Regions from separate parts of the Aminivibrio pyruvatiphilus genome, predicted to be linked through region 2. Evidence: riboswitches for the same ligand, from Rfam matches in the RefSeq annotation. Region 2 holds a riboswitch; the other holds the start of a gene.
What was found. Region 2 has a riboswitch for thiamine pyrophosphate ahead of thiT (energy-coupled thiamine transporter ThiT). Riboswitches for the same ligand answer to the same signal wherever they lie in the genome.
Positions count from the first base shown of each region.

Region 1 (9,572 bases), on a different contig from region 2:
AGCTTCTCTTCATGACGGCCAACGGCCAGGGACTCCGCGTCACCGAGGAAGAATTCCGTCCCATGGGCCGGACCGCCCGGGGCGTGAAGGGAATCCGTCTTGACGAAGGAGATTACGTCATCAGCTGCGAAGTGGTCACCTCCGAGCGCCTTGCCCTCGTGATAAGCGAACGGGGCGTCGCCAAGAGGACAAGCTTTGAGGAATTCACCGTTCACCACCGGGGCGGCCGGGGCGTCAAGGCCATGAACCTGGGAAGGAAGACCGGTCCGCTCGTCGGAAGCTGGGCGGTGGCCGAGGAGGACGAAATCATGGTCATCACCTCCAGGGGAAGGATGATCCGGGTCGCCGTGGCAGAGATCCCGAGGCTGAGCAGGACTGCCATGGGAACTATTACAGTGCGGCTCGACGAAGGCGATTCCGTGGCGGACGTGAGCGTGGTCTGCGGCGATGAATGCGTGGAGGAGAGCAGGCCGTGAAAATAGCCCGGGACGGATATCCGCTGATAGCGTTTGTCGCCTTCATGCTGCTCGGGAGCCTGTATTTCGTCCCCATGGTGGGGCTGTTCCTTGCCCCCCTCCTCGGGCTGGTGGTCTGGTTTTTCCGGGATCCTGAAAGGGTTCCCGACGGGCCCGGATTTCTTTCCCCCGCCGACGGGAAAGTGGTGGAGGTGGTTGAAACGGAGCATCCCTTCACGGGCAGGGCGGTGAAGGTTGGAATTTTCATGAATCCTCTCAGTGTTCACGTCAACCGCGTTCCCTGTGAAGGAACGGTGGAATGGATGGAGTACATTCCCGGGAGGAAGTGGATGGCCTTTGAACCCAAGGCATCGGAACTCAACGAGAGAATGTGCGTGGGACTTGCCACCGGTCATGGGCCGGTGATGCTCGTCCAGGTCGCGGGATTCCTTGCCCGCCGCATCGTCTGCAGGCTCCGGAAGGGCGACAGGCTCGCCCGGGGCGAACGGTTCGGCATGATAAAGATGGGGTCGAAAGTCGACGTCTACCTTCCTGCCGGAGTGCAGCTGAAGACAGCGGTGGGAAAAAAAGTTTTCGCAGGCAGAACCGTTCTGGGAGGGATGGCCGGTGAAAAATCGTAGAAAGCGGGGGTAGCCTCCCTTTCCGGAAGATCGCTCCGAACATGGTGGCCAGCGAACTGGTCCGGTTCGACCGGGAAAAATGGCTTTCACGGGATAACGGAGACGGCGAGACGGCGGAAAAGAAAGCCTGAGACCGCTCAGCACATGACAACAGAATACCGGGGGGAGCTGCTGCGGGCTGAGAGGAAGGCTGATTGGGCCTTCGACCCCTTACCTGATCCGGGTAATGCCGGCGTAGGGAGTGCCGTCACCGGAACGAGCTTCAGGGAGGACGGAAAAATGACAGGAGCCCCGCGGACTGAAGGGGCTCCTGTCTTATTTGGAGGTGGAATCATGGAAATCTACAGGGGAATCACAGTCTCCATCGCCGGGAGCGATTCCGGCGGAGGAGCGGGAATACAGGCGGACCTGAAAACCTGCGCCGCCCTTCGGGTGTTCGGCATGACGGTCATCACGGCCCTGACGGCCCAGAACAGCCGGGAGGTCAGCGCGGTCTGGAATGTCCCGCGGGAGATGATCCGGGCACAGATGGACGCCCTTTGGTCCGATTTCCCCGTCGGGGCGGCCAAGACGGGGATGCTGGCCCTTCCGGAAACAATTCTGGAAGTGGCGGAAGGCATACGGCGGTGGAAAGTCGGCAATCTCGTGGTAGACCCGGTGATGATCGCCCAGAGCGGGGCATCCCTCATAGCCGACGAGGCGGTGGAGGTTCTGCGGACGGAGCTTCTTCCCCTGGCGCTCCTGGTGACGCCCAATATCCCCGAGGCGGAACGTCTTTCCGGCATGACAATAGAATCGGTGGAGGACATGGAGAAGGCGGCGGAAGCCATCGGCCGGAAAGGCCCCGGCGCGGTTCTGGTGAAGGGAGGCCACAGGATGCAGGCCGACTCCGTCACGGACGTATTCTATTGCAGGGGGCGGCTGGAGAGGTTCACCGACTCCCGCATCCATACGGAGAATACCCACGGAACGGGATGCACCCTGAGCGCAGCCATAGCGGCGGAGCTGGCTTCGGGTTCCTCCCTCGAGGAAGCGGTCCGGCGGGGAAGGCAGTATCTCCGCCTTGCCCTGAAATCAGGCTTTCGTCCCGGTACTGGGTGGGGGCCTCTCGGTCATGCGGTGACCCCTCCGTGGACGGAGAAATAGGACTCGCAGCCCTTTCCCCCCGATCGTGGGCAGAGGTCCTGGCTCGAGTGCGTCGGCTGCGCCCTCTGGTCTATACCATCACCAGCTTCGTGTCGGCATCCTTCCAGGCGGACGGGACCCTTGCCGCCGGAGGCTCCCCCGTGATGTCCAGATGTCCCCGGGAGGCGGCGGAGCTGGCGGCTTCAGCGGACTCCCTCGTGATCAACACGGGAACTCCCGACGGGAGCGCCCTTCTGGCAATGAAGCGGGCTATGAAGGCGGGGAAAAATATCGTCTTCGACTCCGTAGGCTACGGAGCGACAACCTTCAGGACGGCGGCAGTCGACATGCTGCTTTCAGCCGTCAGCCCCTCCGTAATAAAGGGGAACTACGGAGAAATACGGCTTCTCGCAGGCGAGCCCGGGGAGGTGAGGGGTGTGGATTCCGGAAGCGAATCCGCCCCTCCCGTACCGGCCATGCGGGCACTCGCCGGGCGGACCGGGGCCCTCATCTGCGCCACGGGCCCGGTGGATGTCCTTGCCGACGAAACGTCGGCCCTGTTTTTTCCCGGGGGGAGTCCTCTCATGGCGAAAATCTCGGGAGGGGGCTGCCTTCTCGGATCCCTCATGGGTGTGCTCATCTCCCGGGGGCCTGCTCCCGCGGCAGCTTCAGCCGCCATTGTCATGCTCCGGCTTGCCGCGGAACGGGCTGAAGAAAGGGCGATGGGACCGGGCTCATTCCGGGCGGCGCTGCTGGACGAGCTTGCATCCCTTTCGCCGGAAGATCTGATGTCCCAGGGGCGGCGCCTGTGCGCGCCGCCGGAAGGAGGAAGCGGAGCATGAATCTCAGAGAGGCTTTGAAGCTGTATGTGATCCCCGACAGCAGGATCGGGGCTCCCCGTTCCATCGAAGAGCAGGCGGAGCTTGCCCTTGACGGCGGAGCCACCATGATCCAGCTCAGGGACAAGAAAATGAGCGGCCGGGAACTGTACGAAACCGCCTGCAGGCTTTCCGCCCTCTGCAGAAGCAGGGGAGCGGCCTTCGTGGTGAACGACCGGTTCGACATTGCCCTTGCCGCAGGAGCCCACGGCGTGCACCTTGGGCAGGAAGATCTTCCGGTGTCGGTCGTCAGGAGGATCGTGCCTGCAGGGTTTCTCGTCGGGGCGACGGCTCACTCCACGGAAGAGGGGCGGCTGGCCGAGGAACAGGGGGCGGATTATGTGGGAATCGGCGCCGCCTTTCCCACGGGTACGAAAACAGTCGCTTCCGTGATCGGCGTAGGAGGCGTCAGGGCGATCCGTGAAGCCCTTTCCCTTCCCTCGGTGGCCATCGGCGGGATCAGCGAGGAAAACGCAGCCGAAGTCCTCTCTGCCGGAGTGGATGGAATAGCCGTAGTGTCATCCGTCGTGGGAAGGCCGGATATTGCCGGAGCAGCCCGGCGGCTGGCGGAGAAGGTGTTCAGCGGAAAACCCTGAACATGAGCAGGAGGGTAAGCAGAACAGCCCCGCTGCCCGCGAGCAGAAGAAGCACAGATGGTGGAATGGGAGGTCCGTTCTCCCCGTCGCTTTCCGCTTTCGGTTCGGGGGAAACCGGCGCCGTTTCTCCGGAGGGAGATTCCGGCCGGGCCCTGCGGAGCCTGGTATTTCCCTCGAGGGTCACCACTCCGTTGAACTCGTCGGAAAGGCGGGTGAGTACGGTGAAATTACCTTGGCGGTCCCTGTGGACGGAAAGCACTTCAGCTCTCACCGCGCCGTCGAAGCCGGGTTCGGCGGTGCGCAGTCTTTCCCGGAGGGGCGACTCCTCGGAAGGGAGAATGACGACAATACAATCCCCCTTTTCCAGCGCTGCCACTGGTACGCCTTTTACGGGATCGATACTTGGAGTGCAGGGGATAAGGAAGCTGATGCCTCCTCCGGTTTCATCCTGCTCTGCCGCGGCCGTGTCTCCGGCGAGGAACCCCGGTCCCAGCAGATCCGCAATTTCGGAGGAATTTTTCCTTTCCGTTTTGATGTACGCCGTTGCCCTGTAGCCGAGTCGGGCTGCCATCTCCTCCCTGATCCGCTCCTCCAGGGTCCGGTTCCCCCCCTCGCCCTTGTCAAGGCCCTCTCTCACCGCCTCGGGAGTGAGCACTTCCCCGAGAATTCCTTCGAGAGATGAACGAAGGGTCGCCGGGAGCTTTTTTCCCGTTTCGTCCCGGCGGCCCGACAGTTTTTCCGTATGGGCGATGAAGGGGCGGATTTCCGATTCCACGGAGACGGCGGTCTCGTCTTCCTCTCCCGTGCCGGCAAAACCTATGCCCGAGGTACACACCCCGGCCGGGGAAAGAATTTCGTAGAAAAAAGCCGTAATTTTTTCCGTCTTTGATCTCCTGATGGAAAGAAAGCACTTCAGAATATTCAACGGTATGATTTGCTGAGCAGCAGTCACCTGGAAAATCTCCTCTTCACGGTCCGTAGTACCAGAATTATAAAGGAGTTTATTCTCCCGGTGAAGAGTAGTTCCCGCCGGTTTATTTCTCTCCTGCGAAAAACGGGGAGAGAGATGTCCTCCCCAGGGCGTGGACCAGTCCCATGCCCAGGAGCGCACCGGGAACGCTGCTGGCAAGAAAGGCCCCCATCAGCACAGACATGCCTGCGGCCTTCCCGACGGCCGGGCCGAGGATCCAGGCGGAAATCGCCGCCCCGGCAAATCCTGTCCCGAGAGGTTCGGCCAGGGCTGCCCATGGTTTCCCGAAATACCTGAAGGCCAGGCCGGCCGCTATGGCGCCGGGGATGCTCCCCGGGAAGGCGAAGAGGGTGCCGGTTCCCGTCATGTTCCGAACGAGGCTGGTAACGAAGGCGGCTCCTGCGGCCCACCACGGGCCCAGCGCGGCCCCTGCGAGGACGTTCACCGTGTGCTGGAAGGGGTAGCACCGGGTGGGTCCCATGGGGAAAGAAACCCCTGAAAGAAGCAGTCCCGAAGCAACAAGCAGCCCGGTGAAGGTCAGCTTTCGGATCCGTGCTTTTCCGTTACCTTTCAGCCACGATTTCATGAACGTTCACTTCCTTTTCAATCATTCCCCACTGAAGGGCAAACTCAGCGAAGGTTTTCCAGCGGACGGCGTCGAGCCTGGTGTCCGGTCCGAACCAGGGCCTTGTTTTTTCAAAAGCCTTCCTTTCCATCTCCCTTGGAGCTTCCGGAACAGCCTCGAAATAGAGGGCCAGGGCCTCCTCCGGATGGGCTTTAGTGAAAGCGAGAGCTTCCTCCACTGCATCGAGGAACCGCCGTATCGTTTCCCCTTTCCTGTTCCAGATCATTGTCCCGGCCACGAACACCAGTTCGTCATAGGATGGGATGCCGAATTTTTCAAGCTCGAAGAAAGAAGCAGTGTACCCTTCCATCTCCATGGCCACAGGCTCGTAGTTCTTGAAGGGCCCCATAACGGCATCGACCCTGCCTGCCGCCAGGGACTGAAGAATGACGAATCCCACGTTTACGGGCGTGAAACTCCTGATTTCGTTGACGGCAGCGAAGGCATCGAGAAGGTGGTCCATCATGCCGGGAACGGTATAGCCTATGGTCTTTCCCTCGAGGTCGGCAGGTGAGGAGATTCCCTTCCCGTCAAGAAAGAGAAGAGTGGAGAGAGGACTTCCCACAAGGCGCCCCACGGCCTTCAGCGGTATTCCCCCTGAGGCCGCGATGATCGCCTGGGGCTGGTACGAAAGAGCGATGTCCACATGACCTGCGGCGGCGAGCTTCAGGGGATCGGCGCTGTCGGAGGGACTCTGAATCTCCACCGAAAGCCCGTGCTTCAGGAAGATGCCTCCCTGGCGGGCGACGAAGAGGGGAACATGGTCCACGTTGGGAAACCAGTCGAGCATCAGGCTGAGCTTTTCTTCTCCCCCGGCGGGGGATCCGAGGAGCAGCAGGACAAGGAGCATCAGGACGGAGCGGTTTCGTTTCATGACATTTCCTCCAAAGATAGGGATTGTAACGGTGCTGGGCCCCGTCACCGTTTCTTTTCCGTCCACCGGACGGTTTTTTTCTCGAGGAAGCAGACGGCTCCCCACAGCGAAAGGCTGACGGCCGAGAGGACGACGATGGAAGCAAAGACGAGATCAACCCTGAGCCGGGCATTCGCCTGCATCATAAGAAATCCGAGCCCGTCCAGGCTTCCCACCCATTCACCGATGACCGCCCCGATGGCCGCCACCGAGACGGCGACCCGAAGGCCGGCGAAGAAATAAGGGAGAGCCCAGGGCCAGTAGAGATGGCGCAGGGTTGTCAGGAAGCCGGCTCCCATGACGGAAAAAAGGGTTTTCAGTTCCGGGTCGCAGCTCTTGAATCCCTGGAGCAGGGTCACCGTGACCGGAAAAAAGATGATCACCGCAGCCATGGCCACCTTGCTTCCCATGCCGTAACCGAACCAGACCACCAGAAGAGGAGCGGCAGCGAAGACCGGGATCGCCTGGGAGGCGATCAGCAGAGGAGAAAGGGCCTTTTCGAGAGCGGGAGAGAAGAACATGGCGATGGAGAGGGGCACGCCCGCCGCCAGTGAGAGAAGGATCCCGAGAAGAATTTCCAGGGTTGTGGTCAGCCCGTGCCGGAGGAGGAGCGGGGCCTCTGTCACGAGAACGAGCGCCACCCGTGAAGGCGCGGGCAGAAGAAAGGGCGGAAGGGCGAACAGGCGGCAGAAGCTTTCCCAGGCAGCCAGGAAAGCGATGAAAAAAAACAGGGGAAGAGCCGCCTGTCTCATCGTGAACCCTCCCGGAGGAGGTCCAGTATGCTCCGCTTCATTCCGGAGAAAGAGGGGGAATCTTCTCTCGATTCCTTTGTTCCCTCCGGCCGCAGAACCTCCAGTATTCTCATCGGAGGGGGGGAGAGCAGCAGGATGCTGTCGGCGAGCAAAAGGGCCTCTTCCACATCGTGGGTCACCATGAGGATCGTCCTGCCGAAGCGGGACTGCAAAAGCAGAAGCAGTCCCCGGAGGGTCCGCCTGGTAATGGCGTCGAGGGCTGAAAGGGGTTCGTCCAGGAGGGCGACCGGGGCGTCGAACAGAATTGTCCGTGCCAGGGCGCACCGCTGGGCCATTCCTCCGGAAACCTGGCCGGGAAAAAAATCCTCCCGGCCGGAGAGGCCCAGCAGGGAAAAGAGATCCTCCGTCCTGCGGCGATCCTCTTCCGTGGGCGTGCGCTTCACGGTCACGGGCAGAAGGGCGTTTTCCGCCAGGGTCTTCCAGGGGAGAAGAAGATCTTTCTGGGTCATGTAGGCCGCCGCGCCTCTCAGGTCGGGTATCTCCCGTCCGTCAATGGCAAGGCAGCCGCCGTCCCTGGGAAGGACTCCCATGAGGAGGTCGAAGAAGGTGCTCTTTCCGCAGCCTGAAGGCCCCAGGAGCACGGTGAAGCTTCCCCTTTCCGCGGAAAGGGAGAAATCCGAAAACACGGGGCGGCCGTCGAAACTCTTGGAAAAGGATCTGATTTCAAGCATAAAAAAACTCCCGGCTGGGAATGCCGGGAGCGGAAGTATTCATGCATTTGCTTTTTTTGCAACACACGCACTTCCCTTCGCCGGCATGACCCGGATCAGGTTCCAGGGGTCGGAGCCTAAAAGCCCCCTCTCAGCCGGTTCACGCCGACTCCCCCAGTTGCTGTCACGGGTACGATACTCTCTTCGGGGGGATTTGTCAATTTCCCCGGCATTGCTCAAAATGGGGGGGCAAGTTGAAAACGGCGGCGGAAACGGGGATAATTTATCCATAAACGACGAAGGAGGCCGGAAAGATGGATTATGTCACGGCAAAAGCCCCTGGAAGTTTCGGCGACAGGGAGGTTCTCCTGCATTTCTTCCGGGCGGGAACTGATCCGGACACACCGGTGGTTCTGCTTCTGCACGGGGTTCACGGCTGGGCTTCCCCCATGGAGGGGAACAAGTACGGTTTCCTGGCCAGGGAACTCGCGTCCCATGGAATTTCCGCCTGCATCGCCGAAAGCTCCCGGCTGAGAAGGGACAGGGAAACCTTCGGCGACGACAGGACTTCCTGGGCCACAGCCTCTTTCCGGGGAAAAACCTTCTCTATGGAAGTCTTCGACGCGTGCTCCGCTTTCGAATGCCTCTGCCGAACATTTTCTGTTCCATCACCAGTCCTCTGGGGGTTTTCCCTGGGGGGGCTGATTTCGGTCCTCATCACAGGGAACAAAACGGCAGGTTATATCGCCGGAACCGGGCTGACTCCTCCCCGGGAAGGAAAGGCGGCCGGCCTCATCATTTCCGGCAGCGGCGACGAAATACGTCCGGAGGCCTCCGGCAGGCTCTCCCTGCCTATCCTTGACAGTCTCGGCGGCAAAACGGAGCTCCTCCGGGCCGCATCGGAGGCGTCTCCCGAATTTGCCCTCTTTTTTTACGGAAGCGGGGACGAAAGTTTCAGCGAAGAGTCCTCCCGGCGGATTTTCGACAGGCTTCCCCTCCCGGAAACCAGAAAGGAGTTCCGAATCATTTCGGGGGCGGATCATTCCTTCCGGAAAAAAAACGGGGTTCCCTCCCGGGAACCCCTCGAGGAGATGCTTCTTATCTCCAGGGCAGCCCTGGATCGATATTTGCGAGGGAAAGGATCCACGGCCCGAACAGAAGGGTGAGCACCCCTCCCAGGGCCAGGAAGGGAACCAGCGGCACGGCGTCTTTTCTTCCCAGTTTCCCTGCGGCAAGAAGGGCGAGGGAGAACACTCCGCCTGCCATGAAGCCGAGGTACAGTGTCAGCAGGGTGAATTTCCATCCCAGAAGTACCCCCGTTCCCGCCGTCAGAGTGGCATCGCCCCAGCCCATGCCTCCTCTGGAAAGAAGAATGATGAGAGCGATAACGGCAAAGCCTGCCGCTGCCCCGAGAAAGCCGTCGAGAAGGGAGCCTCCCCCGGGCAGAAGCCTGAGGACAACACCGCAGATTCCCATGACCAGGGGAAAAATATCGAAAACATAGCCTTCCTCCAGGTCGGTAAGGGCGTTGAGAAACAGGCCGAACGCCGCCGCCAGGGAAAGAAGCAGGGAAACGGAAAGACCCCAGCGCCAGGCAAGCAGGCCTCCCATGGCGGCACCGCAGATTTCCGCCCCCGCGTACCGGAAGGCGATTCTGCCGCCGCAATAGCGGCAGCGGCCGCGGAGAAGCACCCAGGACAGGACGGGAACGAGATCCCTCCAGCACAGGACGGCGCCGCACCGGGGGCATTTGGACCGGCTTCCGCCCCACCAGGATGTGCCCGCGACACTGCGCCCGGCGACAACGTTCAGAAAAGAGCCCAGGGATGCGCCGAGAAGAGTGAAGAACAGAACGACCAGCCAGGAATCCACGCAATTTCCTCCCCCAGGAACAACCGGATATGGAG
Region 1 covers NZ_SORI01000025.1:1,731-11,302, reverse strand. Annotated here, with positions in the region: gene gyrA (DNA gyrase subunit A) at 1-476, shown strand, start outside; gene C8D99_RS13360 (phosphatidylserine decarboxylase) at 473-1,096, shown strand; gene thiD (bifunctional hydroxymethylpyrimidine kinase/phosphomethylpyrimidine kinase) at 1,430-2,242, shown strand; gene thiM (hydroxyethylthiazole kinase) at 2,194-3,063, shown strand; gene thiE (thiamine phosphate synthase) at 3,060-3,695, shown strand; gene C8D99_RS13340 (hypothetical protein) at 3,679-4,620, opposite strand; gene thiW (energy coupling factor transporter S component ThiW) at 4,730-5,251, opposite strand; gene C8D99_RS13330 (ABC transporter substrate-binding protein) at 5,229-6,164, opposite strand; gene C8D99_RS13325 (ABC transporter permease) at 6,209-6,955, opposite strand; gene C8D99_RS13320 (ABC transporter ATP-binding protein) at 6,952-7,686, opposite strand; TPP riboswitch at 7,742-7,851, opposite strand; gene C8D99_RS13315 (alpha/beta hydrolase) at 7,980-8,831, shown strand; gene C8D99_RS13310 (prepilin peptidase) at 8,764-9,537, opposite strand.
Region 1: it holds a riboswitch for thiamine pyrophosphate, as region 2 does, so the genes downstream of both, C8D99_RS13320 (ABC transporter ATP-binding protein) here and thiT (energy-coupled thiamine transporter ThiT) in region 2, are expected to answer to the same signal.

Region 2 (9,572 bases):
GGGGAGAGATCATGCCGTGGAGTATAATAGCAAAAACGTGCCGGTACGGAGCGGCGACGGGCAGGAATAGATCCCGTCCATTTTTTTACCGGAGCGGAAATCTGTCCACCGGGAGAATTCTGATGAAGTCTGTAACCGAAGAAACACGGTCGATCCTTCTTGAGTTTCAGCGGACGGAGATCACGGAGCATGCCATTTACTCGGCACTGGCGGGGCGGCTGAAGGGCCCCAACAGGGACCTGTTCCGGAGAATCGCCGAAGATGAAAAGCGGCACGCTTCCGTCTGGGAGCGGTACACCGGTGTTTCCCTTTCTCCGGACAGGTGGAAGGTGGTCCTTTTCGTCCTGCTTGCCATGGTGATGGGCATCACCTTCGCCATCAAGCTCATGGAAAAGGGTGAGGAACGGGCGGAGAAGAACTACGGCGCGGTGAAGGAGGCCATTCCCGAAGCCGCCGAAATTCTCAGGGAGGAGACGGAGCACGAGGCAGCCCTTGCCGACCTCATCGACGAAGAGCGCCTCCGGTACATGAGCTCCATGATCCTCGGGCTGAACGACGCCCTGGTGGAGCTGACGGGAGCTCTGGCGGGCTTCACCTTCGCCCTGGGCAGCGGCAAGGTGGTGGCCATGGCGGGAAGCATCACCGGCATCGCTGCTGCCCTTTCCATGTCGGCGTCCGAGTACCTCTCCCAGAAGTCCGAGGAGGGAGACCGGAAGCCCCTCAAGGCGGCGGTGTACACGGGCATTGCCTACCTGGGCACCGTGGTGGTGCTGGTCTTCCCCTATATGGTTTTTGACAGTCCCTTTGCGGCCCTGGCGCTGACCCTGCTGAACGGCGTTGGCATCATTCTGTTCTTCACCTTTTTCATGTCGGTGGTCCGGGATGCGCCCTTCCGGAAGAGCTTTCTCGAGATGCTTTCCATCAGCCTCGGCGTGGCGGGCATCTCCTTCCTCATCGGATACCTCGCCAGGCTTTTTCTCGGCGTGGAGCTCTGACGATATCGGTCCGGTCAGGGACAGACCTTGAGTGAACCGAAGGAGACATCATGCAGACCTTTCTTCCCTACCCCGATTTTTTCCGGTCCGCAGAGGTGCTGGATGTCCGGAGGCTCGGAAAGCAGAGGGTGGAGGCCTTCCAGCTTCTGAACGCTCTGTCGCCGGAGTACGCTCTCCGGGGGTGGCGGAATCACCCGGCCCGGATCATGTGGAGCGCCCATCCGTCGGCCCTTGCCTTCTACGGGGTGGTGGTGTGCCGACGATGGACCGGGCTGGGCTACCGGGACACCTGCAGGGACAAGATCCTGGGCGCACTGAATATCATGGGCGGCGACGGCGACGAGGAACGGCTCGAAGGGCGGTACCGGGACGCCCTCGCCGGGAAGGGACGGGAGTTTCTGCCTCCCTGGTTCGGCGACGAAACCTTCCACCGGTCCCACCGCTCGAACCTCCTGCGAAAGGATCCCGAGTGGTACGGCCGGTTCGGTTGGAGCGAAGGACCAGATCTTCCCTACGCCTGGCCTGTCCCGGCGGCTGAAGAAATGAAAAGGAGCTGACAGAAAGTGAAACCCTTTACCGACCCGGCCTATGCCGGCATTGCCACGTTCCTGAGAGCCCCCGCAAGTGCCCCGGACGACCTTCGGGAGGGGGATATCGCCATTGCGGGCATTCCCTTCGACACCACCTGCGGCTCCCGGCAGGGGGCCCGTTTCGGGCCGAGGGGCATCCGCGAGGGAAGCCTGCATTTCGTCTACCAGATGGACGCCCTGAACAAGGGGGACAAGACCATGATCAACGCCGTCACGGGAGAGACGGTCCGGTTTCCCTTCCGGGACGCGGTCCGTGACCTTGGGGACTTCACCGTGTATCCCGCCGACGTGGAGCGCACCTCCGCTTCCGTGAGGGACGGGGTGGAGGAGATAGTCCTGAAGGGTGCCTTTCCCGTGCTGCTCGGCGGCGACCATTACGTCACCTTTCCGGCCGTGGAGGGGTTCGAGCGGGCGTGGAAGAAGAAAAAAGCCGCTCCGAAACTGGGCTATATTCACATCGACTCCCACCTCGACCTGTCCGATGACACGGAGGCCTGGGGCAGGCTCTACCACGGCTCCACGGCGAGACGGGTGAGCGAGCTTGAATGCTTCTCGCCCTCAAACATGGTCTGGATCGGTGCGAGCGGAGGGTTCGTCAGCAGGGACAGGTGGGATTTCCTGCAGAATTCGGGGACCGTCCAGTTCTCCATGGCCGATATCGAATCCCTGGGCGTCGGCGAAGTGGTCCGCCGGGCGGCGGCCATCGCTTCCGCCGGCTGCGATTCAGTGTACGTCACCATCGATATCGACGTGGTGGACCATGCTTTTGCCCCGGGGACGGGGTCCTATGTCTACGGAGGCATTACGTCCTTCCAGTTCCTTCAGCTTATGGACGCTCTCCGCACGGTGCCCGCCGGGGCCGTGGACCTGGTGGAAGTCGCCCCACCCCTGGACCCGACGGGAACCACGTCCCGCCTTGCGGCCACGGGTCTCATCCGGTTTCTTCTTCCCCGGCTCTCGGGGCGGTGACCGGAAAGGAAGAGTGGAGTATAATAGGCTCATTCGCATCGGGGGAGTCCGAAAAGGACTGAGAGGGGGCATCGCCGCCCCGACCCCTGGAACCTGATCCGGGTCATGCCGGCGAAGGGAAGGTGCCCGCTTCAAGGACATTCCTCCGATGCATATCTGCAAAGGAGGATTTTTTTATGGCCGGTGATAAAAACAGGATTCTTGTGGAAGGCGCCCTCGCTGTGGCCCTTTCGGTTGTCTTTTCTGCGCTGAGACTCTGGACCATGCCCCAGGGAGGCTCCATCACCCTGGAGATGGTGCCTCTCTTCCTCTTCGCCCTGCGGAGGGGAGGAAAGGCCGGATGTTTCGCCGGCGCTGTCTCAGGTCTCATGCAGCTCATGACGGGGGGCTACGTGGTGCATCCCCTTCAGGCTGTGCTGGACTATCCGGCGGCCTTCGGCGTTCTCGGCCTGGCCGGGTTTTTCGCAGGCAGGCCCCTGGCCGGAATGGCCCTTTCGGGGCTGCTGCGGTTCGGATGCCATGTTCTCTCCGGCGTGATCTTCTTCGGCAGCTTCGCCCCCGAGGGGACCAACGTCTGGCTCTATTCCTCGGTCTACAACGGCTCGTTCCTTCTTCCCACCCTGATTGTGTCCGCCGTGCTGGTGCACCTCATTCTGCCCCGGCTTTCGGTGTTCGGGACAGGCAGGCGATAAGCCCCGCCCGGAAGAGCATCTTCCGTACCCTGGCGCTCCCGGCGGGGAGGGGAAGGGAGGCGAGTTCGTCACCTCCGGCCCATCTCCCGCCGGGAGCGTTCTCTTCCAGGCCGTCCGGAACCGGAACGATCACCACCCGGAGGGTGATGCGCCACCGGGTGAAGGAGCACCGGATCAGGCCGAAATCAGCCCCTTCGGTCCGAGAAAGCGCATGGGGCAGGAGAGGCTCCGCCGGGGGAGCTTCCCAGGGGAACTCTTCGAAGCCGGCCCAGAGTCCCCGGGAAGGGCGCTTCCGGAGATAGACTTTTCCATCCCTGAGAAGGACGAGCATGCGCCCCTCCGCCGTCTCCCCCTTTTCCCGCCTGGAAAAGACGGGCCGGAGCAGGGCGGTTCCCCGTTCGCGGGCGCGGCAGACGCCTGATAGGGGGCATTCACCGCACTTGGGCGACCGGGGGACGCAGAGGGTAGCCCCCAGCTCCATCACCGCCTGGTTGAAGTCCCCGGGGCGGTCCCGGGGAAGCATGAGGGAAAAGGCCTCCCGGACGGCTCCCTCGCCGGCGGAACGGTCCACGGGGCAGCCGAGGTCAAGAAGGCGGGAGAAGACCCGTTTCCCGTTGGCGTCTACCGCCGGAACGGGAAGGCCGAAGGCGATGCTCGCCACCGCTCCGGCTGTGTAGGGGCCTACTCCCGGAAGAGCCAGGAGTTCCTCGTAGGACTCCGGAAGCTTTCTGCCCAGGGTATCGGCGATCACCTTCGCCGCTGCCCGGAGGTTCCGTGCCCTGCCGTAATAGCCCAGTCCCTCCCATGCCTTGAGGACGTCCTCCTCGGGGGCGCGGGCAAGGGCTTCCGCCGTGGGGAAGAGGCCGGTCCACCGGAGGTAGTAGTCCGCTGCCCGGGATGTCTGGGTCTGCTGCAGCATCACCTCGGAAATCCAGATTTTGTACGGGTCAGTGGTCTCCCTCCAGGGAAAGGGACGCCGGACCCTGTCATACCAGTCCAGAAGGGCTGATGCCGCCTGCTCCGCTCCCTGCCGGGAGGTGAAGAGTTCCTTTTTCGTCATGAAATAACTCCTTCCGTGTTTCAGTGAAAAACGGTTCTCTCTGCCGTCATAGGGTACAATAACTTTCAGATCGATGCACCACCTGGGGGAGGAGAGAACCATGGCCGGAGCAGAAAAAACGGAGTATGATTTTTCCCTTTTCGGGGAGATGGACTCGTATCTCTTCCGGGAGGGGAACCATTGCCGCCTGTACGAAAAGCTCGGTGCCCACGTCGCGGAACACGGCGGGAAGCGGGGAACATATTTCGCCGTCTGGGCCCCGAACGCCGAGGAAGTGAGCGTGACAGGCACCTTCAACGGGTGGAACAGGACCGCCAACTATCTCTCTCCCCGGAAGGACAGCTCCGGCGTCTGGGAGGGCTTCATCCCGGGCGTGGAAAAAGGGGCGCTCTACAAGTACTCCCTCCGCACACGCCGGGGGAGAGTCATCGAGAAAGGGGATCCCTTCGCCAGTTTCTGGGAAGTGTCCCCCAAGACGGCCTCCATCGTCTGGCCCCATGAATACGAATGGGGCGACGGGGAGTGGATGGCCTCCAGAAGTGAGAAAAACGCCCTCGGCGCCCCCATGTCGGTGTACGAGGTCCATATCGGCTCATGGAGGAGGAATCCCGTGGAGGGGTTCCGGTCCCTCTCCTACCGGGAGCTCGGCCATGAGCTGGGGGACTACGCCCTGTCCATGGGGTTCACCCACGTGGAGCTGCTCCCGGTGATGGAGCACCCCTTCTATGGCTCGTGGGGATACCAGACCCTGGGGTACTTCGCCCCCTCGAGCCGGTACGGCACCCCGGAGGATTTCATGTACATGGTGGACGTGCTGCACCAGAAGGGCATCGGGGTGATCCTCGACTGGGTGCCCTCCCACTTCCCGGCCGACGCCTACGGACTGGCGAAGTTTGACGGCACGTGCCTTTTCGAGCACGAGGATCCCCGCAAAGGCTACCACCCCGACTGGGGAAGCTGGATTTTCAACTACGGCCGGAACGAGGTGCGGGGGTTTCTTCTGAGCAGCGCCTTCTTCTGGCTCGACCGGTTCCACGCCGACGGCCTGAGGGTGGATGCCGTGGCCTCCATGCTCTACCTGGACTATTCCCGGAAGGCGGGGGAGTGGATTCCCAACCGGTTCGGCGGCAGGGAGAATCTCGAGGCCATCAGCTTCCTGAAGAAGCTGAACGAGGCCGTATACAGCGATTTCCCCGACGTGCAGACCATCGCCGAGGAGTCCACCGCCTGGCCCATGGTCACCCGCCCCGTGTTCGTGGGGGGGCTGGGATTCGGCATGAAATGGAACATGGGGTGGATGCACGACACTCTCGCCTTCATGTCGAAAGACCCGGTGTACCGGAAATACAGCCACGACAAGATCACCTTCAGCATAATGTACGCCTTCACGGAGAACTTCCTTCTCCCCTTTTCCCATGACGAGGTGGTCCACGGAAAGGGTTCCATGCTGGGCAAGATGCCGGGGGACGCCTGGCAGAAGTTTGCCTGTCTCCGCCTGCTCTACGGCTATATGTTCGCCCACCCCGGGAAGAAGCTCCTGTTCATGGGGTGCGAATTCGGCCAGGGGAAGGAGTGGAACCATGACGACAGCCTCCAGTGGGACCAGCTTTCCATCCCGGAGCACAGGGGGATTTCCCTTCTCGTTGCGGAGCTGAACAGGGTATACCGGCAGGAGACTGCCCTCCACGAGCTGGATTTCACTCCTGACGGCTTCGAGTGGTGTGATTTCTCCGACTGGGAAAAGAGCGTGGTCTCCTTCGTCCGGAAGAATTCCTCCGGCGGCATGGTCCTGGCAGTGTTCAACTTCACCCCGGTACCCAGGCTCCATTACCGCATCCCCGTCCCCTGCGGGGGCTACTGGCGGGAGATAGTGAACAGCGACGCCGGGGAATACGGCGGTTCGGGGTTCGGCAACTATGGGGGCCTTCATTCGGAGGAGCTTCGGTGGAAACAGAGCGAACACTCCCTCTGCCTCACCCTTCCTCCCCTGGGGATGCTGCTGCTGAAACTGGAACGGTAAAGAAGGGGCGGACCCGGACAGGTCCGCCCCTTTCCCATTGTGACGGTGTGTTTCAGACCGCGGTCTTCGCCAGGGAGAGCACCGCGCCGAGGACCACGTCCACGCCCTTCTTGATCTGGCCGTAGTCGGTCCACTCCTCAGGGCAGTGGCTCCGCCCTCCCTTGCTGGGAACGAAGACCAGGCCCACGTCCGCGGCCGATGCCATGATCATGGCGTCGTGCCCCGCACCGCTCTGCATGACCTTCGACGTGTAGCTCCGCTTCGCCGCCTCGGCTTCGAAAAGGCCGAGGATCTCCGCCGACATCTCCACGGGCCGGACGGTCAGCTTGTCTGTGACGGATATGGTGACGCCGTGCTTCTTCTCCAGTTCCTTCAGGAAGGCGGCGAAGGACCCGGTCACCTGTTCGAGCTTCTCCATGTACACCGAGCGGACGTCGATGGTGAAGAACACCCTTCCCGGAACGATGTTCGCCCCGCCGGGGAAGACTTCCATCCTGCCCACGGTCCCCACCGTTCCACCGGCGGCTTCCTTCGCTGCCCGGTCGAGGAAGAGGACCGCCTCTGCGGCCGCGGTCAGGGCGTTGCACCGCATGTCCATGGGGGTTGTCCCGGCGTGGTCCGGCCTGCCGAGGATCTCCACTTCCCTCTGGCTGATTCCCACGATGGTCTTGACCAGGCCCAGATCCGTCCCGCCGCTCTCGAGGATGGGGCCCTGTTCGATGTGCATCTCGATGAAGGCCTTCAGGCTGCCCTTTGGCCGGACTGCCTCGCCGATTTTGTCGGGATCGAAGCCGAAGGCTTTCATGGCCTCTGCGGCGGACACGCCGTCCCGGTCTTTGAAGGTGTCCAGGGCCTCCCTGGTGACTTTGCCGGTCATGGCCCTGCTGCCGTAGAGCCCTCCGCCGAACCGGGCTCCTTCTTCTTCCACTAGGGCGGCGAACTCCAGGGGGTGCTCCGCGGCGATGCCGTTCTCTTGGAGAACCCTGGCGATTTCCAGGCCCATGACCACCCCCGCCGGGCCGTCGAAGGCCCCGCCGTTCTTCACCGAGTCGAAATGGGATCCGATCATGACAGCCGGCGCCCCGGGAACGGTTCCCTCCCGCCGTCCGAACAGGTTTCCTGCCGCGTCCTCGAAGACCGTAAGCCCTGCCCCTTTCATTTCCGAGGCGATGTAGTCCCTGGTCATCCGGTCCTCCTTCGAGAAGGAGAACCTCGTCATGCCCTTCCCGGGCGTTGCCGTGAACCCGGCCATGGTTTCGATGTCCTTTCTGATCCTCTCTGTTTTTGCCTCCAGCATGTCTATCCTTCCTTTCTTCTCTTGTGCGGTTCGTTCTTTTCCTCTTGTGACGCGATGAAAATCCCCGCCAGGATGAGGGCCCCTCCCGCCGCCTTGCCCAGGGTCACGGGCTCGGAGAGGAAGAGGGCCGCGAGGATGGTGCTGCCGATGGGCTCCCCCAGAAGGCAGAGCGCCACGGTTCCCCCCGAGAGCCAGCGGAGGGCCCAGTTGTAGCTTGAATGGCCCAGGATCTGGGGCACCAGGGCCATGAGAAAGAAGGCAGCCCAGGTTGTCCCGGAATACCCCGAGGGCGGGAGGCCCATGGCGGCCACGATGGCCCACAAGACAAGGGCCGAAGTGCCGTAGTTCAGGGTCACGTAGCCCGTCAGGGACATCCTCGGTCGGACTCTTCTGCCGAAGAGGATGTACAGGGCGGCGAAGAAGCTTCCCAGCAGGGCGAGAAAATCCCCCCAGAGAGCTGTCCCGCCCAGGGCGAAATCCCCCCACCCTATGATGACCCCTCCGGGAAGGGCGAGCAGCAGGCCCTTCTTCAGCCGGGAGGAAAAAGGATCCCCCGTCAGCATGGGAGAGAGCAGCCCCGTCCACAGGGGGATGGCGTTCACGATAACCACGCTGCTCGCCACGGTGGTGTAGAAGAGGGAGGAGATCCACGCGGCGAAGTGCAGGGCGAGGAAGCCCCCCGAGAGAACCACCGTCAGGAGGTCCTTTCTTGAGAGGCCCCGGGCCTCCCGAAGAGTACCCGCGCCGGTGAAGGGCAGGAGGAAGAGGGAGGCGAGCCCCGTTCTGTAGGCGGCGATCACCAGGGCCGGGGCGTCCGCCATGCGGGCGAAGATGGCCCCGGTGGAGATGGCGAACACCCCCACGGAAAGGACGAGCCAGGGCGATACCGGGGGCTTCTCCGCCATGACAGTCTAGGCCTTCGCCTTCCTGTGGCCGAGGTACAGATCGTAGTGCTTTTTCAGCATGGACGGAATGGGGAGGGTGTAGGGGCACTTTTTCACGCAGGCCCCGCACTCCGTGCATTTGGGCAGGGTGTCCATGCCCGCGGAGGCGAATTCGGACGCAACCTCCGGGGACATGCGGCTCGCCAAGAGGGGATAGATCATTCCCTGGGTGATGGAGACTCCCTGGGGACAGGGCTGGCAGTACTCGCACCGTCGGCAGAACTGGCCTCCCAGCTCGCTCCTTACCGCCTCCATGGCGGCAAGGTCATTGCCTGTGACTTCGTTCGGTTTCTCGTAGAACGCGACGATCTGCTCCACCGACTCTACCGAGTCGTACCCGGGAATGGGAAAGAGATTTTCGTGGGAGCGGAGGTACTTGAAGGCCAGGGCAGCGTCGGTGATGGCCCCGCCCGCGAAGGGTTTCATGGCGAGGATGGCCACGCCCTTTTCCCGCGCGAGGGGGTGGAGTTCCTTCGCCGCGTCGGTCTCGATGAAGTTGAAGGGGAACTGGATGGAGACGAACAGGCCCGACTCCACGTACTTCTTCGCCATGGAGAGGCTGTGGGAGGTGATGCCGATAAAGCGGATCTTCCCCGCCTTTTGTGCCTCCAGGACCGCCTCCATGGCGCCTCCGGGAGCCATGATCTTCTCCCAGTCCTTTTCAAGGGCCACCTGGTGGAACTGGAAGAGGTCGATATAGTCGGTATTCAGCCGCCTCAGGCTCAGGTCGATGTGCTCCGCGGCGGAGGCGGCGTCCCGCTTCATGGTCTTTGTGGCGAGGAAGATTGTGTCTCTCACCGGGGCAAGGGCCCTGCCGATTTTCTCCTCGCTGTCGTGGTAGGCGTTCGCCGTGTCGAAGAGGGTGATGCCCAGGTCGCAGGCCCGGCGGAGGGTCCGCTCGGCCTCGGCGAAGGACAGCCGGATGATGGGTATGGCCCCGAATCCGAGTTCGGAGACGGAGACTCCTGTGGTGCCGAAGGGAAAATATTGCATGGTCGTCAGCTC
Region 2 covers NZ_SORI01000009.1:8,556-18,127, forward strand. Annotated here, with positions in the region: gene C8D99_RS08035 (VIT1/CCC1 transporter family protein) at 123-995, shown strand; gene C8D99_RS08040 (MSMEG_6728 family protein) at 1,046-1,552, shown strand; gene C8D99_RS08045 (agmatinase family protein) at 1,559-2,554, shown strand; TPP riboswitch at 2,585-2,692, shown strand; gene thiT (energy-coupled thiamine transporter ThiT) at 2,731-3,246, shown strand; gene C8D99_RS08055 (A/G-specific adenine glycosylase) at 3,203-4,306, opposite strand; gene glgB (1,4-alpha-glucan branching protein GlgB) at 4,407-6,326, shown strand; gene C8D99_RS08065 (Zn-dependent hydrolase) at 6,379-7,623, opposite strand; gene C8D99_RS08070 (DMT family transporter) at 7,626-8,528, opposite strand; gene C8D99_RS08075 (aldo/keto reductase) at 8,535-9,560, opposite strand.